2 regions of the Microbulbifer sp. TB1203 genome follow, and region 2 is predicted to be linked to the other one. Evidence: predicted binding sites of a transcription regulator. Region 2 holds the regulator's gene; the other holds the start of a gene.
The links. The regulator PhoB, encoded in region 2, activates phosphate uptake and scavenging genes when phosphate is short. The targets are predictions, from matches to a motif close to TGTCATAAANNTGTAACA.
Positions count from the first base shown of each region.

Region 1 (7,677 bases), 2.1 Mb from region 2:
GATCCGGGTCGATCCGCTTGCAGTTTCCAGAGAATGTAAATCGGCTGTCGATGGCGCCATGAATCCCTCCAAACGCTTGATAATGGGAGTTATTGGTTTTACAGCCTTTCGGAGGCGGCGCTGTCAGCGCTCTTCCCGCCAGGCGGCTTCACGTTAACTTGAGAACTATTATCAAAAAGAAAACGTTCTCATTAACGATTGCTGCGCATTCTACACGCCAATAATTCTCATTTGCAACAAAAAACCACTATCAAGGCACAGCGCCTTCAGAGGGAATAGATCAGGGAAAAGTGGAACGGTATCGGGGGACCGATACCGGATGGGGGGCACTGGATATCTGCCAGAAAATTGGGCGAGAAACCTCTCTCTCCCGCCGGTTACTCGATGCCGGGCGACTACCAGGGAATCTCGCTGCCGTCGTAATTGAAAAAATGGCCACTCCCGCCCAGGTGGGCAGCGAGCAGGGTTTTCTTCAAACCGGCAACGCTCTCCTCCGCGGAGATCAGCGCATTGGGCCCACCCATATCCGTCTGCACCCAGCCCGAAGGATAGTACCGGGCATAACGACTCCTTCAGTGGTATTCTTGCGCCGTCCCGATGATAGCAACTACCTGTCAATGTACTACTCACTGAGCGATCTCTTCTGGCTGTTCCTGTTCATCCTCGCCGGCTGGTACCTATGGGCCGGCATGGCGGCCAAGGAACAGGTGCGCCGGGCCGCCGCCAGCCACTGCGCGCAACTGGGCGTACAGTTGCTGGACGACACCGTGGCCCTGATGCGCACCCGCCTCAAGCGCGACAGCCGCGGTCAGGTGCGCCTGCAGCGCAGCTACGAATTCGAGTTCACCTCCACCGGCGAGCACCGCTACGCCGGGATCGCCGTGCTGCACGGGCGGCGCATAACGCAGATACAACTTTCCCCCCACCACCTCGCCTGAACGGAGCACAGATGAAACGCGGAATCTATCGCCACTACAAAGGCGAGCGCTACGAGGTAATGGAAGTGGCCACTCACAGCGAAACCGGAGAGCGGCTGGTGGTCTACCGCGCACTGTACGGCGACTACGGCGTCTGGGTGCGACCGCTGGAAATGTTTGCGGAAAAAGTGGAAAGGGACGGCGAACTGGTGCCGCGTTTCCAACTGTTACAGGAATTTGACTAGCGCGACCGGGCGCCATTAATGTTGCCGCACCCCCGTCAACCGATCCAACAGATAAGGCCTCTCATCGGTGAACAATAAAAAAATAATGATCTACGGCGCCTACGGCTATACCGGCGAGCTGATCGCCCGCGAAGCCGTGGCCAAGGGCTACCGCCCGCTGCTGGCGGGGCGCAGTTCGCAAAAACTGCAGCCGCTGGCGGAAGAATTGGGACTGCCGGCCATGGCGGTCGGTCTCGACTCCAGCGAAACCCTGGAGCGCACCCTGCGGGATATCGACGTGGTGATCCACTGCGCGGGGCCCTTCTCCGCCACCGCCGAGCCCATGATGCTCGCCTGTATCGCCAGTCGCACCCACTACCAGGACATCACTGGAGAAATGTCGGTCTACCAACTGGCCCACAGCATGAATGCGGAAGCCAAAGCCGCGGGCGTGGTGCTCTGCCCGGGAACCGGCTTCGACGTGATTCCCACGGATTGCCTGGCGGCGGCGCTGCACAAGGCGATTCCCACCGCCACCCACCTGAGCCTGGGTTTCGATTCTGACTCCTCTCTCAGCCCCGGCACCGCCAAGACCTCCATCGAGAGCCTGGGCGTCGGCAGTGCAATAAGGCGCAACGGCGAGATCGAGATTACCGGCCACGCCGAAATCAGCCGCACCGTCGATTTCGGTCGCGGAGAGAAATTCGCCGTCTCGATTCCGTGGGGCGACGTGGCCACCGCCTACTACTCCACCGGGATTCCCAATATCGCCGTGTATATTCCCATGAGCCCGCGGCGCGCGAAAAAAATGCGGCGCATGAACAAATTCCGCTGGCTGCTGCGCAAGCAGTGGGTGCAGGACTGGCTCAAGCGCAAGGTGGACAAATCTGTACGCGGGCCCGGCGAGGAGAAGCGCGCGGAACAGCAGACCTGGATCTGGGGCGAAATACGCCACGACCGCCGCGGCGAGCGCAAGATCGGCCGGGTGGTCACCGCCAACGGTTACGATGTCACGGTGCACGGCTCCCTGGCGGTGATGGAATTCCTGCTCGACTACAAGGGGCCCGGTGGCTACTTTACGCCGTCGAAACTCTGCGGCTACGAACTGGTGGAGCGGCTGCCCGGTTCCGGACAGATCAAGATCGGTATCGATTGAACCTATGGGCACCCGGTGCGCACGGCGCACCCTACAGGCCCGCCCGAGTCCGAGTCCCGAGTCCCGAAGGCGAGGCCCCCCGGCGGCCCTGCTGCCGGTAGCCGTTCGTTCAACAGCCTCATCGGCAATCGTCTCTCGAACGGCTCCCGGCATCAGGGCCTTCGCATCAGGCTCCGGTATTCTTTCCCGAGTCCCGACATTTCACAAACCTGACATAATTCGGTCAATTCCGCGCAATACAAGCTTCGTACCTTGGCCCCATGCGAAGCTTACCTGTCACTCTGAAAAGCCTGGACGTATCCCTGGTACTGCATATGGCGGAGCGGGCGATGCGGCCGGCGTCGCGCAAACGCTACCTGTGGCTGTCGAAATCCGCGGACGGCTGGCTCTACCTGATCTCCCCCCTGATCGTGGCGCTGGCCAGCACCGGGGCGGCTGCAGTCCAATTTTTCTACCTTTGCGGCACCGCCTACGCGGTGGAGCGCTCCCTCTATTGGACCATCAAGAACACCACGCGGCGACTGCGCCCGCCCCAGGCGATTCCCGGCATGCGTTCAGTCATTGTCGCCCACGACCGCTTCAGCCTGCCTTCCGGACACACTTCCGGCGCCTTTCTGTTCATCACCCTGCTCTCCCAGGCCGGTAGTCCGCTGTGGCTGCTAGGCTATTTTTGGGCCGCGGGCGTGGGCACCTCACGCGTGGGCCTGGGCGTACATTTTCCCACTGATGTCTGTGCCGGCGCCGCCCTTGGAACCAGCGTCGGCCTGCTAATTTGCGGAGCCTTTTTGTGAAAATACTCTATGGAGTGCAGGGTACCGGCAACGGCCATATCTCCCGAGCTCGCGCCATGGCCGGTGCGCTGCAAAATCACCCGGACCTGGAAGTCCAATGGCTGTTCTCCGGCCGCGACCCCGACAAACTGTTCTGTATGGAAGCCTTTGGCGACTACTGGTGGCGCGAGGGCCTGACCTTCGTGCACCGGGAAGGCCAGCTGGACGGCATCGCCACCACCAGGCAACTGCATCTGCGCCGGCTGCTGCGGGATATCCGCGAACTGCCGGTGGACGATTTCGACCTGGTGATCAGCGATTTTGAGCCGGTCACCGCCTGGGCCGCCAGGCGCAGACGCAGGCCCAGCCTGGGCCTGGGGCACCAATACGCATTCAATTTCCCGATCCCGGCGCCGCGCTATCGGTGGCTGCCGCGGGCGGTTATGCGCGTCTTCGCGCCGGTGCAGAGCAGCCTGGGCATGCACTGGTATCACTTCGGCCACCCGATACTGCCGCCCATCGCCCAGCCCCACGGGCTGCCCGGCAGCGGCGGGCACATTCTGGTGTACCTGCCCTTCGAACACCATGGCCCGATGCTGGGGGAACTGGCACAGCTGCCGGAACGGTTTATCGTTTACGGCGCCCCGGTGGACCTGCCCGCGGCGGAGAATATCCAACTCAAGGCCCCCTCCACAGACGGCTTTCAACAGGACCTGGCCGATGCGCACGCGGTGATCTGCAACTCCGGTTTCGAGCTGATTGCGGAAACCCTGGCCCTGGGCAAGCCCATCCTGACCCGCCCCTTGGCCGGCCAGTTCGAGCAGGAGGCCAATGCCTGCGCCTTGCGCGAACTACAACTGGCCAGAGTGGTGGAGCGGGTGGACGCCGCTGCGATTCGCGACTGGCTGGACAACGATCCCGCCGGGGTGCGCATCCAGTGGCCGGATGTGGCTGGCGAGATAGTGCGCTGGATCGCCGACGGCCGCCGACAGACACCCGCAGAACTGGCCAACAGCCTGTGGGAACAGGTGGTGCCAGGACGCGGGGGCAGCGCGCTGGAGTCCGCGGGAGCCGCTGCTGAGTAAAGGCCAGAGACTTCCCATAGGTTGGGATGCGTCTCCGGGAATCCTAAGAGCCTGTTTGGACTCTTGCACGAAACTCTCCAGGGCCGGGTGGGGTGCTGCTTTCCGGGACCGTATGAGGCATGGATGCCGATTACGAGCGTACAGGGACGTATTCACAGCGTGTCCCGGAAAGCAGCACCCCGCCCGGCCCCGAGCACCCCGCCCGGCCCCGCACTGAGACCGAATCTTTGAAGACTTCAAATAGGCTCTCAGAGACTCCGCAGATACTGCCCCGGCGTCACCCCGAGATACCGTTTGAAGTGTGCGGCAAAATGGCTCTGGTGGGAGAAACCACAGAGCACCGCCACCTCCGCCTGCGGCAAGCCCGCCTCCAGCATTTCCCGCCCGCGCTGTACCCGCACCTTGTTCACATACTGGTGCGGGGTCAGCCCGGTGCTCAGCTTGAACATGCGCGCGAAATGGTAGCGGCTGAGGCCGGCGGCCTGTGCCAGTTGGTCCAGTTGCAGCTCACCGCCGAAATTCGCCTGGATATAGTCCCGCGCGCGGCTGAGCTGGCGGCCGCTCAGGCCGCCTTTCAGGGGTCCGTTCGCCGAGCGCGGCTGCACAAAGCTGCGGATCAGTTGCCCCATCAGTTCGTAGGTGCCTTGCTGCAATTGCAGGCGTTCGCCCCCCTCCACCCACGGTGTCTGCAGCAGCGCTTTGCAGGCGGCATTGATTCGCGGGTGCTCGAAGAAGGTCAGGTCGGGAATCTCCACCCGGCGCGGATCGTAGTCGAAGGACTCCAAGGCGAAGTGCCTCAAGCCGGCGTCGGAAATATACAGGTGAACAAATTCTTGGTACTGGCCCACTTCCCAAACGGAATCGCTGGTGGCCGGCATCAAGCAGAGTTTGCCAGGGGCGCCGAAGCCGTGTTCCGCATCCAGCCGCCGGGTGCGGTAGCCGCCGCGCAGGTACAGGCTGAGGGTGTGGTGTGCCACCTGGTGGTAGGCCACGCGGACTTCGCGGTTGCCCCACAGGGCCAGGGACAGATCCCGATTCAGGACACAGTGATTCAGGCGGCGGGCGCCGGCGCCATCCAGTGTCTCGCTAACGGTGGTTGTCACTGCTCTGCTCATAGGGGCCAAGCTACTGTGAAAAACGCCCCCGGACAATTCCCCGCCGATAAAAACCGCAAGAATCTGCTAAGCACCGCAATATCCTGCGCGATTCCCCAGGCGCTCCTCCCTATGCTGCCCATCCATTCGCAGTATCACGGAGTCACCCATGAACCTGTTTCTCTACGCCAGCACGGTATTGCTCTGGGGCACCACCTGGATCGCCATTCACTTCCAGATGGGAGAGGTACCGGTGCTGGTCTCGGCGTTTTACCGCTTCGCGATCGCCGGCCTGCTGTTCCTGCCTGCACTCATGCTGCTGCGCGGGGTGCAGAAAACCACGCTGCGGGATCACGGCTTCTTTGTGCTGCAGGGCGGCTGTCTTTTCTCGCTGAATTTTATCTGTTTCTACACTGCCAGCCAGTACATCGTCAGTGGGTTGATTTCGGTGGTGTTTTCCGCAGCGGTGCTGTTCAACGCACTGAACAGCCGGCTGTTGTGGGGAGAGCGCGCCGAGCGCGGTGTCTACCTGGCCGCGGCACTGGGTATCGCCGGCCTGATATCGCTGTTCTGGGACAGTATCGCCGGCGGCAACTTCGATAGGACCGCCGCCCTGGGGCTGGGCCTGTCGGTGCTGGGCACCTACTTTTTCTCCCTGGGCAATATGGTTTCGGTGCGGCACGCCAGGAGGGGGCTCAAACCCTGGACCTGCAACGCCTACGCGATGAACTACGGCGCGTTGATACTGCTCGCCTGCATTGTGGCCAGCGGCACACCCTGGAAACTGGACACCAGCCCGCTCTATCTGGGCAGCCTGCTCTACCTGGCAGTCCCCGGCTCGATCCTGGGCTTCACCGCCTACCTGAGCCTGGTGGGCCGCATCGGCGCCAACCGCGCCGCCTACGCCACGGTGCTGTTCCCGATAGTGGCGCTGAGCTTTTCCGCCTGGTTCGAAGGCTATCAGTGGACCGCGTTGAGTTTTGGCGGGCTGTTTCTGGTGCTGCTGGGGAATACGGTTTCGCTGGGTGGGCTGAGAGTGATCGGACAGTGGCGCTTGCGGTTTGAGCGGGAAAAAATCCCCCTGTAGGAGCAGCCGTTGGCCGCGATCGGTTTCCACTACGAAGCGAGCCCGGTCGCGGCCAACGGCCGCTCCTACAAAATCACCTCGATTTCAGTGCCGCCTTCGGGCAGGGATTTCGCGGAAATCTCACCCTGGTAGCTCTCGACGATATCCATCACCACCGCCAGGCCAATGCCCTGCCCCGGCTGCTGCTGGTCGGCGCGCACGCCGCGACGGGTGACCTGCTGCCATTGCTCCTCGTCGATACCGGGGCCGTTGTCGACGACGCGAAGTTGCAGCTGGCGCCCGTCGTCGCCATTGCGGATATCCACATCCAGCTTGCCGACACCGTACTTGTAGCCGTTGTCCAGCAGGTTGCCGAGGAGTTCCATCAGGTCGCCCTCGTCACCGTAGAACAGCGTATCCTCGCTGCACTGCAACTGCACTTCCGCGGGTTTTTCGCGATAGACTTTTTCCAGCGCGTCGAGAATTTTCCCCACCAGCGGCGCCACCGGCACACCGCGCAAAATAGATTTTGGCGAACTGGCCACCGCGCGCTGCAGCTGGTAGCTGATAATGCTGTCCATACGCTGCACCTGCTCGATCAGGCTGGTATAGGCGGCGCGCGGATCGCGGGAAAAATTCAATCCCTTCATCACTGCCAGCGGTGTTTTCAGGCTGTGGGCCAGATCCGCCATGGTGTGCCGGGTCTTTTCCCGCTGGCGGCGCTCGTTTTCAATCAGCAGGTTGAGGTTGTCGGTAAGGGGTTTGAGTTCGCGGGGAAAATCTCCCTGCAGGGTGTCGCTCCCCCCCTGCTGCATTCTGTGCAGCGCACTCGCCACCGAGCGCAGCGGCGCCAGGCCCCAACGCAATACCAGCCACTGCAGCAGTACCAGCAGCAGCGCCCCCAGGCCCAGCCAGCGCCAGATGGTGGAGCGGAACTGCTCCACCTGCGCCGCCAGCGGCGCCGCGTCTTCCAGTACCACAAAGGTAAACCGCTGTTCGTTGTCCAGCCCCCAGGCCACGCCCTGGAGAAAACTGCTGTACTGGACATCCTCCACCCCCTGCAATTCCAGACGGGTGTATACCTCGCGTCCCTGGGGCAGCGATCTGCTGGGCAGTTGCGGCAGAGTAAGGGCCGAGGCGGAGCGCCAGATTACCCGGCCCTGCTCATCGATCACCGCGCCGATCAGGCCGGAGTCCGGCTGGTTGAAACGCTCCTCCGGCAGCACCGGGGGAAATCTCAAACCGCCGTCGTCCGGCTCCGCCACCGCCAGCAGGGTGTACACATGCAGCTGGAGTTCCCGAGCCTTGGCCTCGTCCAGGGAGCTGCGATAGGCGTGCTCCAACACCCCGGAGATCAGTACCAGG
Region 1 covers NZ_CP116899.1:521,187-528,863, reverse strand. The annotation lists gene PP263_RS02250 (hypothetical protein) at 396-524, opposite strand; gene PP263_RS02245 (DUF3301 domain-containing protein) at 618-938, shown strand; gene PP263_RS02240 (DUF1653 domain-containing protein) at 950-1,162, shown strand; gene PP263_RS02235 (saccharopine dehydrogenase NADP-binding domain-containing protein) at 1,230-2,297, shown strand; gene PP263_RS02230 (phosphatase PAP2 family protein) at 2,558-3,088, shown strand; gene PP263_RS02225 (MJ1255/VC2487 family glycosyltransferase) at 3,085-4,152, shown strand; gene PP263_RS02220 (AraC family transcriptional regulator) at 4,401-5,255, opposite strand; gene PP263_RS02215 (DMT family transporter) at 5,416-6,333, shown strand; gene PP263_RS02210 (ATP-binding protein) at 6,399-7,677, opposite strand, start outside.
Region 1: a site for PhoB is predicted at 2,508-2,525, ahead of PP263_RS02230 (phosphatase PAP2 family protein). Genes of this name have one in related genera too.

Region 2 (7,677 bases):
GGCCTGAATACCGGTTTTCCGGGCCGGCGCAAGGTCCCGTTTATCTCTCCCCCAAAATGTGACCCAAATCACACCTCCGTCATAAATGATTTTGCACAAGCCTCATACCAATGGCAGCCTCACCGCCGCAAAAAAAGCCAAGAAGAGATCCACTTAGGGAAAGTCTCGTGAACAAAAACCTCTTGAAGAAACGCACTCTCAAAAGCCTGGCACTGAGCAGCCTGCTCGCTTTCACTTCCCCCACCTGGGCCCAGGGCTGGTTTGGGGGCGATGCGCCCCCTCCCAGCCTGACCCTGGCCCCGGCGGAAATCGCAATAAACATCCCACTCCCGGTACAGGGCAGGGATCTGGAACGGCTGCTGTCCCGCGCCGGGGGGAGCAAAAGTCTCACCGAACTCAAGGCCCGCGCCGTGCGCAAGTTCAGTGAAGTGTTGCGCAAGGAACTGGATGCGAAGCTGCGCGAGCACTTCGACGGCGAGGAGATCCCCCTGGTACAGGAGGGCGGTCTCCTCACCCTGCACAATTTCCTGGACATCGCCGTTGGCAGACAACTCAACGACATGGAAACCACAGCCGATTACGAATTGGAGCGGGGCACCCTGACCCTGTCCGGCACTTTCCACTATCGGCTGGAAAATAACTCCGGCGAGGCACTGGGCGAACGGCGGCTGGATATCGCCGAACTGCGGGTGCAGGAGAAATACCAGGTCAAAACCCCATTGGACGGTGGCGAGGCGGAGAACACTGCCGATCAGGCAACCGAGCAGGCACTGATGAAGCTGGTCGGGCAGTTGCTGGAGCGCATCGTGGACGACCTGGAAGCCGACGAGTTGAGGGATATGGCGGCGCCCTGACCCCGCAGCCATCCGCTGGATAAATCAGCGCCAAAATTATCACGCAGTTGCACTCTCCTCCCAGCAGTGGCAGCCTTTGACGGCGATCACAAAAAATAAAGATAATTGGGAGAAAACCAGGTGATGATAAGCACAACCCGCGGGCTGGCCCTGGCCGGCCTGCTGATCTTTTCCTCCGCCTCCGCCGCCCAGGGCGAGGAGCAAAAACCCAGCCTCACTATCCTCCCCCCGGAGATAACAATGGACATCCCCATGCCGGTCCAGGGGGGCGACCTGGCCCTGCTGCTGGCCCAGGCCAGCCAGGGCAACAGCCTCAGCCAGCTCAAGGAGGCCGCTGTACTCCGGTACAAGCAACATCTGGAGCGCGAACTGACCCAACAGCTGCGGGAATTCTTCACGGACGAGGAAATACCGCTGGTGGAGCGGCAGGGTCTACTGTCCCTGCGCAATACGCTGGATATCACCGTGGTCAAGCACTTCAGCAGCCTGCAGTCCAAGAAAGATCACGAGTTGGAAAAAGGCACCGTGGAACTGTCCGGGGACTACCACTACCGCCTGGAACATATCTCCGGCAGTGCGATGCGCGAACAGCAGGTGAATATCTCCGAGCTGAAAATACGCGAGAAATACCGGGTCGTGACTCCCAATGACGGCAGCGAAATTGAGAACACCACCGATCGGGCAATCGAGCAGGCACTGTCGGAGCTGGTTGAGCAGTTGCTGGAGCGCATCGAGGACGACCTGGAGGCGGACGAACTGGAGTCCTTTGCCCGCGCCACCTAGTGGACGTGCTCAGTGGTCAAGGCGGCATGCGCAAAGGCAGCCGCCGCTGATCAGCCGTTGCTGGCGCGGTACTGGCCACTCACTGCCATATCGCCGCCGTTGGCCGCACTGTCGTAGTTGCGATCGTTGAAGGTCTCTTCCGACAGGGCGCCCTCGCTCTTCGCCACAATGGCGCTGACCACCGAATCCCCGGTGATATTGACCGCGGTGCGCACCATATCCAGCAACCGGTCCACGCCCAGGATAATGCCGATACCCTCCAGCGGCAGGCCCACCTGCTGCAGCACCATCGCCAGCATGATCAGGCCCACCCCGGGCACACCGGCGGTGCCCACCGAGGCCAGGGTAGCGGTGAGGATTACCATCAGATAGCCCGACAGTCCGATATCGATGCCGTACATCTGGGCGAAAAACACCGTGGCCACGCCCTGCATGATCGCAGTGCCGTCCATATTGATGGTGGCCCCCAGGGGAACGGTGAAGGCCGCCACCTTGTTATCCACCCCCAAGCGCTTCTCCACCGTGGCCAGGGTCACCGGAATGGTGGCCGCGGAGGAGGCGGTGCTGAAGGCGAACACCATGGCCGGGCGCATCTTCTTGATCAGCTCCACCGGGTTCAGCCCGGAGAGCAGCTTCAGCAGCAGCGAATAGACCCCCAGGGCGTGCAGCAACAGAGTGGCCAGCACCACCAGGAAATACTTGCCCAGTTGCACGATCGCCTCCACACCCAACTGCGCAAACAGCTTGGCCAGCAGGGCGAAAACCCCGTAGGGGGCGAAAGCCATCAGCACTCCCACCATGCGCATGATGACGTCGTTCAGGTCGTTGAAGAAGGATGCTATCCGCCGTCCCGGCTCACCGCTGCGGGAAACCGCGTAGCCCATCAGCAGGGCGAAGACAATAATCTGCAACATATTGCCAGCCGCCATGGCCTCCACCGGGTTGGTGGGGAAGATGTCGATCAGAACATCCTTCAGCGACGGTGAAGGGGGGGCTTCAAAAGTGGCGTCGGCAACCAGCCCCTCCATACCCTTGCCGGGCTGGAACAGCGTGCCCATCAGCAACGCGAGGGTGATCGCAACCGCGGTGGTCAACAGATAGAGCGTTATCGTCTTGACCGCCAGCACGCCCACGCGGCTGCCCTCGGAGAGGGCGCAGGCACCGCAGATCAGCGATACCAGTACCAGCGGCACCACCATCAGTTTCAGCGAAGCGATAAAGATGCGTCCGGCGATGTCGAACAGGCCATCGACCAGATAAGTGTCGATGACTCCGGTAACACCACTGCCCAGCAACTGACTGGTACTGAGAAAGTTGAACAGTACACCGACGACGATGCCCAGCAGCATCGCCAGCAGGATTCTAGTGGTCAAACCCATGGGGTGATTCCCGTGTTGATCTCGTTGTTATGCGTGCGGCCGGCCACTATAGCCACTGGCGTGGCCCGGGGCAAAGCGGAGTAGTGTCCTGTCTGGTATTAAATAGCGATACGAGACAGGACACTAGGGGCCACTGACCACCGACCCTGACCACTGTACAATCCCGCCTTTGTGGAACGCGCGGAGCTTGCTGTGCTTTACTCCCCCCCCGGGTACCAATCCCCCTACGAACCGGACGGCGCCTGGCTCAGCCAGCCGCTGGAAACCCTGCAGGGAGAGAGGCCACCGGCGGAACTGCTGCCCTGGCTGTTGCACCCGGGATCGCTCACTGCCGCACTCAAGCACCTGAGTGGTGGCGGCTTCCGGGTGCAGGTGCTGTCCCAGCGCTGGCAGCAACCCGGTTTGGAGGAGCGCCGGGCGCTGGACATGCGCGAACGCCAGCGGGCACTGGTGCGCGAGGTGCTGCTGTACGGCAACGGCCGGACCTGGGTATACGCGCGCAGTGTACTGCCCGAGCGCAGCCTGCAGGGCAGGTCCCGCTACCTGCGCAGCCTGGACAACCGCCCGCTGGGGGAACTGCTGTTCAGCCAGCCGGATATCCGCCGCGGGCCCATCGTGCTGAACCGGCTGCGCCGCAACCCCCGCTGCCGGCTGCGCGAACTGGCCGGGGAGGGCGCGAGCGCCTGGGGGCGCCGCTCCACTTTCTGGCTGCGCGACAAGCCGCTGCTGGTGGCGGAGGCCTTTCTCGACGGTTTTCGCCCGCAGCACCCGCCCTTCAACAAGTTGGAAGTGCGTAATGATTAGTCGACAACTTTCCCAGCACTGGCCCGCCGCGCTGCCCTACTGGCAGCTGGCGCGCCTGGACAGGCCCATCGGCACACTGCTGCTGCTCTGGCCCACCTGGGGAGCGCTATGGCTGGCGGCGGAGGGCTGGCCCGGGCTGCACCTGTTCGCGGTATTCACCCTGGGGGTGCTATTGATGCGCGCCGCCGGCTGTGCGGTCAACGACTTCGCCGACCGCCGCATTGACGGCCACGTCAAGCGCACCGCCGCGCGCCCCCTGGCAACCGGCCGGGTCACCCCGCGCGGCGCGCTGCTGCTGTTCGCCGCCCTGAGCCTGCCCGCGTTTCTGTTAGTGCTCACCACCAACCGGCTCACCATCTTGATGTCCCTGCCGGCGCTGGCGCTGGCCTTCTGCTACCCCTTCGCCAAGCGCTATACCCACCTGCCGCAGGTGGTGCTGGGGGCGGCCTTCAGCATGGGCATTCCCATGGCCTTCGCCGCCGCCACCGGCGAGGTGCCGTCCACCGCCTGGCTGCTGGTGACCGCCAACCTGCTGTGGACCGTGTGCTACGACACCTTCTACGCGATGGTGGACCGCGACGACGACCTGCGTATCGGGGTCAAGTCCACCGCCATCCTGTTCGGCGACATGGACAAGGCCATGACCGGCGCGCTGCAGCTGATGGTGCTCTTCGCGCTGCTGCTGGTCGGCCGCCGTTTTGAGTTGGGCACTCCCTACCAATTCGGCCTGGCCGTCGCCGCCGGCCTGTTCGCCTACCAGCAGTGGTTGATCCGCGGCCGGGAAAGGGATGCCTGTTTCCGCGCGTTCTTGAACAACAATTGGGTGGGCACAGCGGTATTCAGCGGAATATTTTTCCACTATCTGCTGAGTTGAGCCCCCGCAGCCTGGGGGCTGTTTTACGCCTGTCATATATTTGTCATAGGAATGCCGTTAAATGACCGGCAAAAGCAGGGTATGACAGATGCAAAACAAAACCATTCTGATAGTCGACGACGAAGCCGCTGTGCGCGATATGCTGCGCGTGGCACTGGAGATGGCGGAGTACCGTTGCATCGAAGCGGAAAACGCCCAGGCCGCGCACGCGCAGGTGGTCGATGAAAAGCCGGACCTGATCCTGCTCGACTGGATGCTGCCGGACGTGTCCGGAGTGGAGCTTGCCCGCCGCCTCAAGCGCGATGAACTCACCGCCTCCATCCCCATCATCATGCTCACCGCCAAGGGCGAGGAAGATCACAAGATCAAGGGCCTGGAGACCGGCGCCGACGACTATATCACCAAGCCGTTTTCCCCCCGGGAACTGGTGGCGCGCCTCAAGGCGGTGTTGCGCCGCGCCGGCCCCAGCACCCCGGAGGAACCACTCACCGCCGGCCAACTGGCGCTGGATCCGATCAGTCACCGGGTGACCATCGGCGGCCAGGCGGTGGAGATGGGCCCCACGGAATTCCGCCTGCTAACGTTTTTCCTCTCCCACCAGGAGCGCGCCTACACCCGTACCCAGCTGCTGGACCACGTCTGGGGCGGCAACGTCTATGTGGAGGAGCGCACCGTGGACGTGCATATCCGCCGCCTGCGCAAGGCCCTGGCAGTGGACGGCCACGACCGCTACATCCAGACGGTGCGCGGCACCGGCTACCGCTTTTCTGTGCAAACCGCGGAAAAAGTGTAAAACTTTGCCCGCCTGAATCAACACAGCGACACCTTCAATGCTGGATCGCAGTATCGGCGAGTTCTCGCGCTTTGCCGTCATCGCCCTGGGCTGCGCCATTCTCGGTTTCTCCACCGGACGCTGGCTGCCGGCCATCGCCCTCGGCCTGGCGGTCTACCTGGGTTGGGTGCTCTGGCAGCAGAGCCGCTTCAACCGCTGGCTGGCCAACGGCCGCCGCGGCCCCGCGCCCACCGCCTTCGGCGTCTGGGGCGACATCTACGACGACTTCTACCGCCTCCAGCGCCGCCACCGCCGCGAGAAACAGAAGCTGCACGCCATGTTGCGCCGCGTGCAGGACAGCACCAGCGCCCTGCGCGAGGGCATAGTGGCACTGGAGGACGACGGCAACCTGGCCTGGTGGAACCCCGCCGCCGGCGAGCTGCTCGGCCTGCGCCCCGAGGACGCCGGCCAGCCCCTGATCAATTTCGTGCGCGAACCCGGTTTCGTCAGCTACATGCAGCAGCAGGGCCGGCGCGAGCCGCTGACCCTGCCGGCGCCGGGCAACGACGCGCGCATCCTGCAGATGGAAGTCACCCGCTACGGCCGCGACGAGGCCCTGGTGATCGTGCGCGACGTCACCCGGCTGCACAACCTGGAACAGATGCGCCGGGATTTCGTCGCCAATGTGTCCCACGAGCTGCGCACCCCGCTGACGGTGATCGCCGGCTACCTGGAAACCCTGGAGGGCAGCGGCCAGGCGCCCCAGGGCTGGCAGCGGCCGCTGGCCCAGATGCTCGATCAGACCCAGCGCATGACCAGCCTGGTCAACGACCTCCTTCTGCTCGCGCGCCTGGAAACCTCAGAGCGCAACAGCGGCCGCGAACAGATCCCCGTGCGCGAGCTGATGGAGCGGGTGGCGGGGGAGGCCCGCGGCCTCAGCGCCGGACGCCACCAGATCAGCGTCGAGTGCCTGCAGGACGCCACCCTCACCGGCGACGCCACCGAGCTGCACAGCGCCTTCGCCAACCTGGCGCTGAACGCGGTCAAATACAGCCCCGCCGGCGGCCCCATCCAGCTGCGCTGGTGGGTGGACAGCCGCGGCGGCCACTTCTCGGTACAGGACAGCGGCATCGGCATCGACCCCATCCACATCCCCCGTCTCACCGAGCGCTTCTACCGCGTGGATGCGGGCCGCTCCCGCGACAGCGGCGGCACCGGCCTCGGCCTCGCCATCGTCAAACACGTGCTGCTGCGCCACAGCGGCGAACTGAGCGTGGACAGCACACCCGGCCGCGGCAGCACCTTCGCCCTGCACTTTCCCCCCAGCAAACTCTCCACCGCCGCTTCCGCCTAATTTACAGGTTAAAAATTACCCAATTGCTGCTAGAATCCCCCGCCTCACGATCACGTCAGAGTAATTCTCCGGGAGACCAGCAGTGGCGGTAGAGACTTTTCCTGCAGATGGCGACCGCGATTTGTCCTCGGTGCGGGGCGCCTTCCACCTCGGGGCCCTGTCCTACCTGCTGCGGGGCCACTTCCGGGCTCCCGCCGGCCATCTCGCCAGCGCCGGTCACCGGGTGCCGCAGGACTTCTCCGCCATCTGCGTGGCCAGCCAGGCGGACCCGGACAGCGACACCTACATCATCGAACGGCTGCGCGAGCTGGGCCTTCGCCACGTGCGCCTGGACTACGGCTACTGCGCCCCCGGCGGCCACACCGAGCGCTTCCTGCAGCGGCTGCTGGACGAGGGCTTCGCGGTGTTGCTGCACCTGGTGCAGCCGCCGGAGGAGGCCGCGCGCATGGGGCTGCCGGACGCCTGCCAGCGCTGGCACGACTTTGTGGTAACCGCCCTGGAGCGCTGGGGCGATCGGCTGGAGGCGGTGGAGATCGGCAACACCGTGAACCGCCGGCGCTGGTGCGGCTATCACCGCCTGGAATTCTTCGCCCGCGCCTGGCAGATAGCCGCCGGAGAGGTACAGCAGCGCGGCCTGCGCCTGGCCGGACCCAATATCACCGACTTCGAACCCCCCTATAACGTCGGCCTGCTCAAAGCCCTGCGCCGTTGCGGCGGGCTTCCGGAAATCCACACCACCAACCTGTTCGCCGAGCGCGCCACCGAGCCGGAGAACTACGATCGCAAGGTACTCGGGCGCCGTTTCGCCCACCTGCACCAGCTCAACCTGGTGAAGAAGGCGCGCCTGCTGGCGGCCA
Region 2 covers NZ_CP116899.1:3,808,115-3,815,791, reverse strand. The annotation lists gene recG (ATP-dependent DNA helicase RecG) at 1-7, shown strand, start outside; gene PP263_RS16155 (hypothetical protein) at 168-854, shown strand; gene PP263_RS16150 (hypothetical protein) at 975-1,637, shown strand; gene PP263_RS16145 (dicarboxylate/amino acid:cation symporter) at 1,688-3,016, opposite strand; gene PP263_RS16140 (chorismate lyase) at 3,209-3,820, shown strand; gene ubiA (4-hydroxybenzoate octaprenyltransferase) at 3,813-4,694, shown strand; gene phoB (phosphate regulon transcriptional regulator PhoB) at 4,783-5,487, shown strand; gene phoR (phosphate regulon sensor histidine kinase PhoR) at 5,525-6,820, shown strand; gene PP263_RS16120 (lipopolysaccharide kinase InaA family protein) at 6,903-7,677, shown strand, end outside.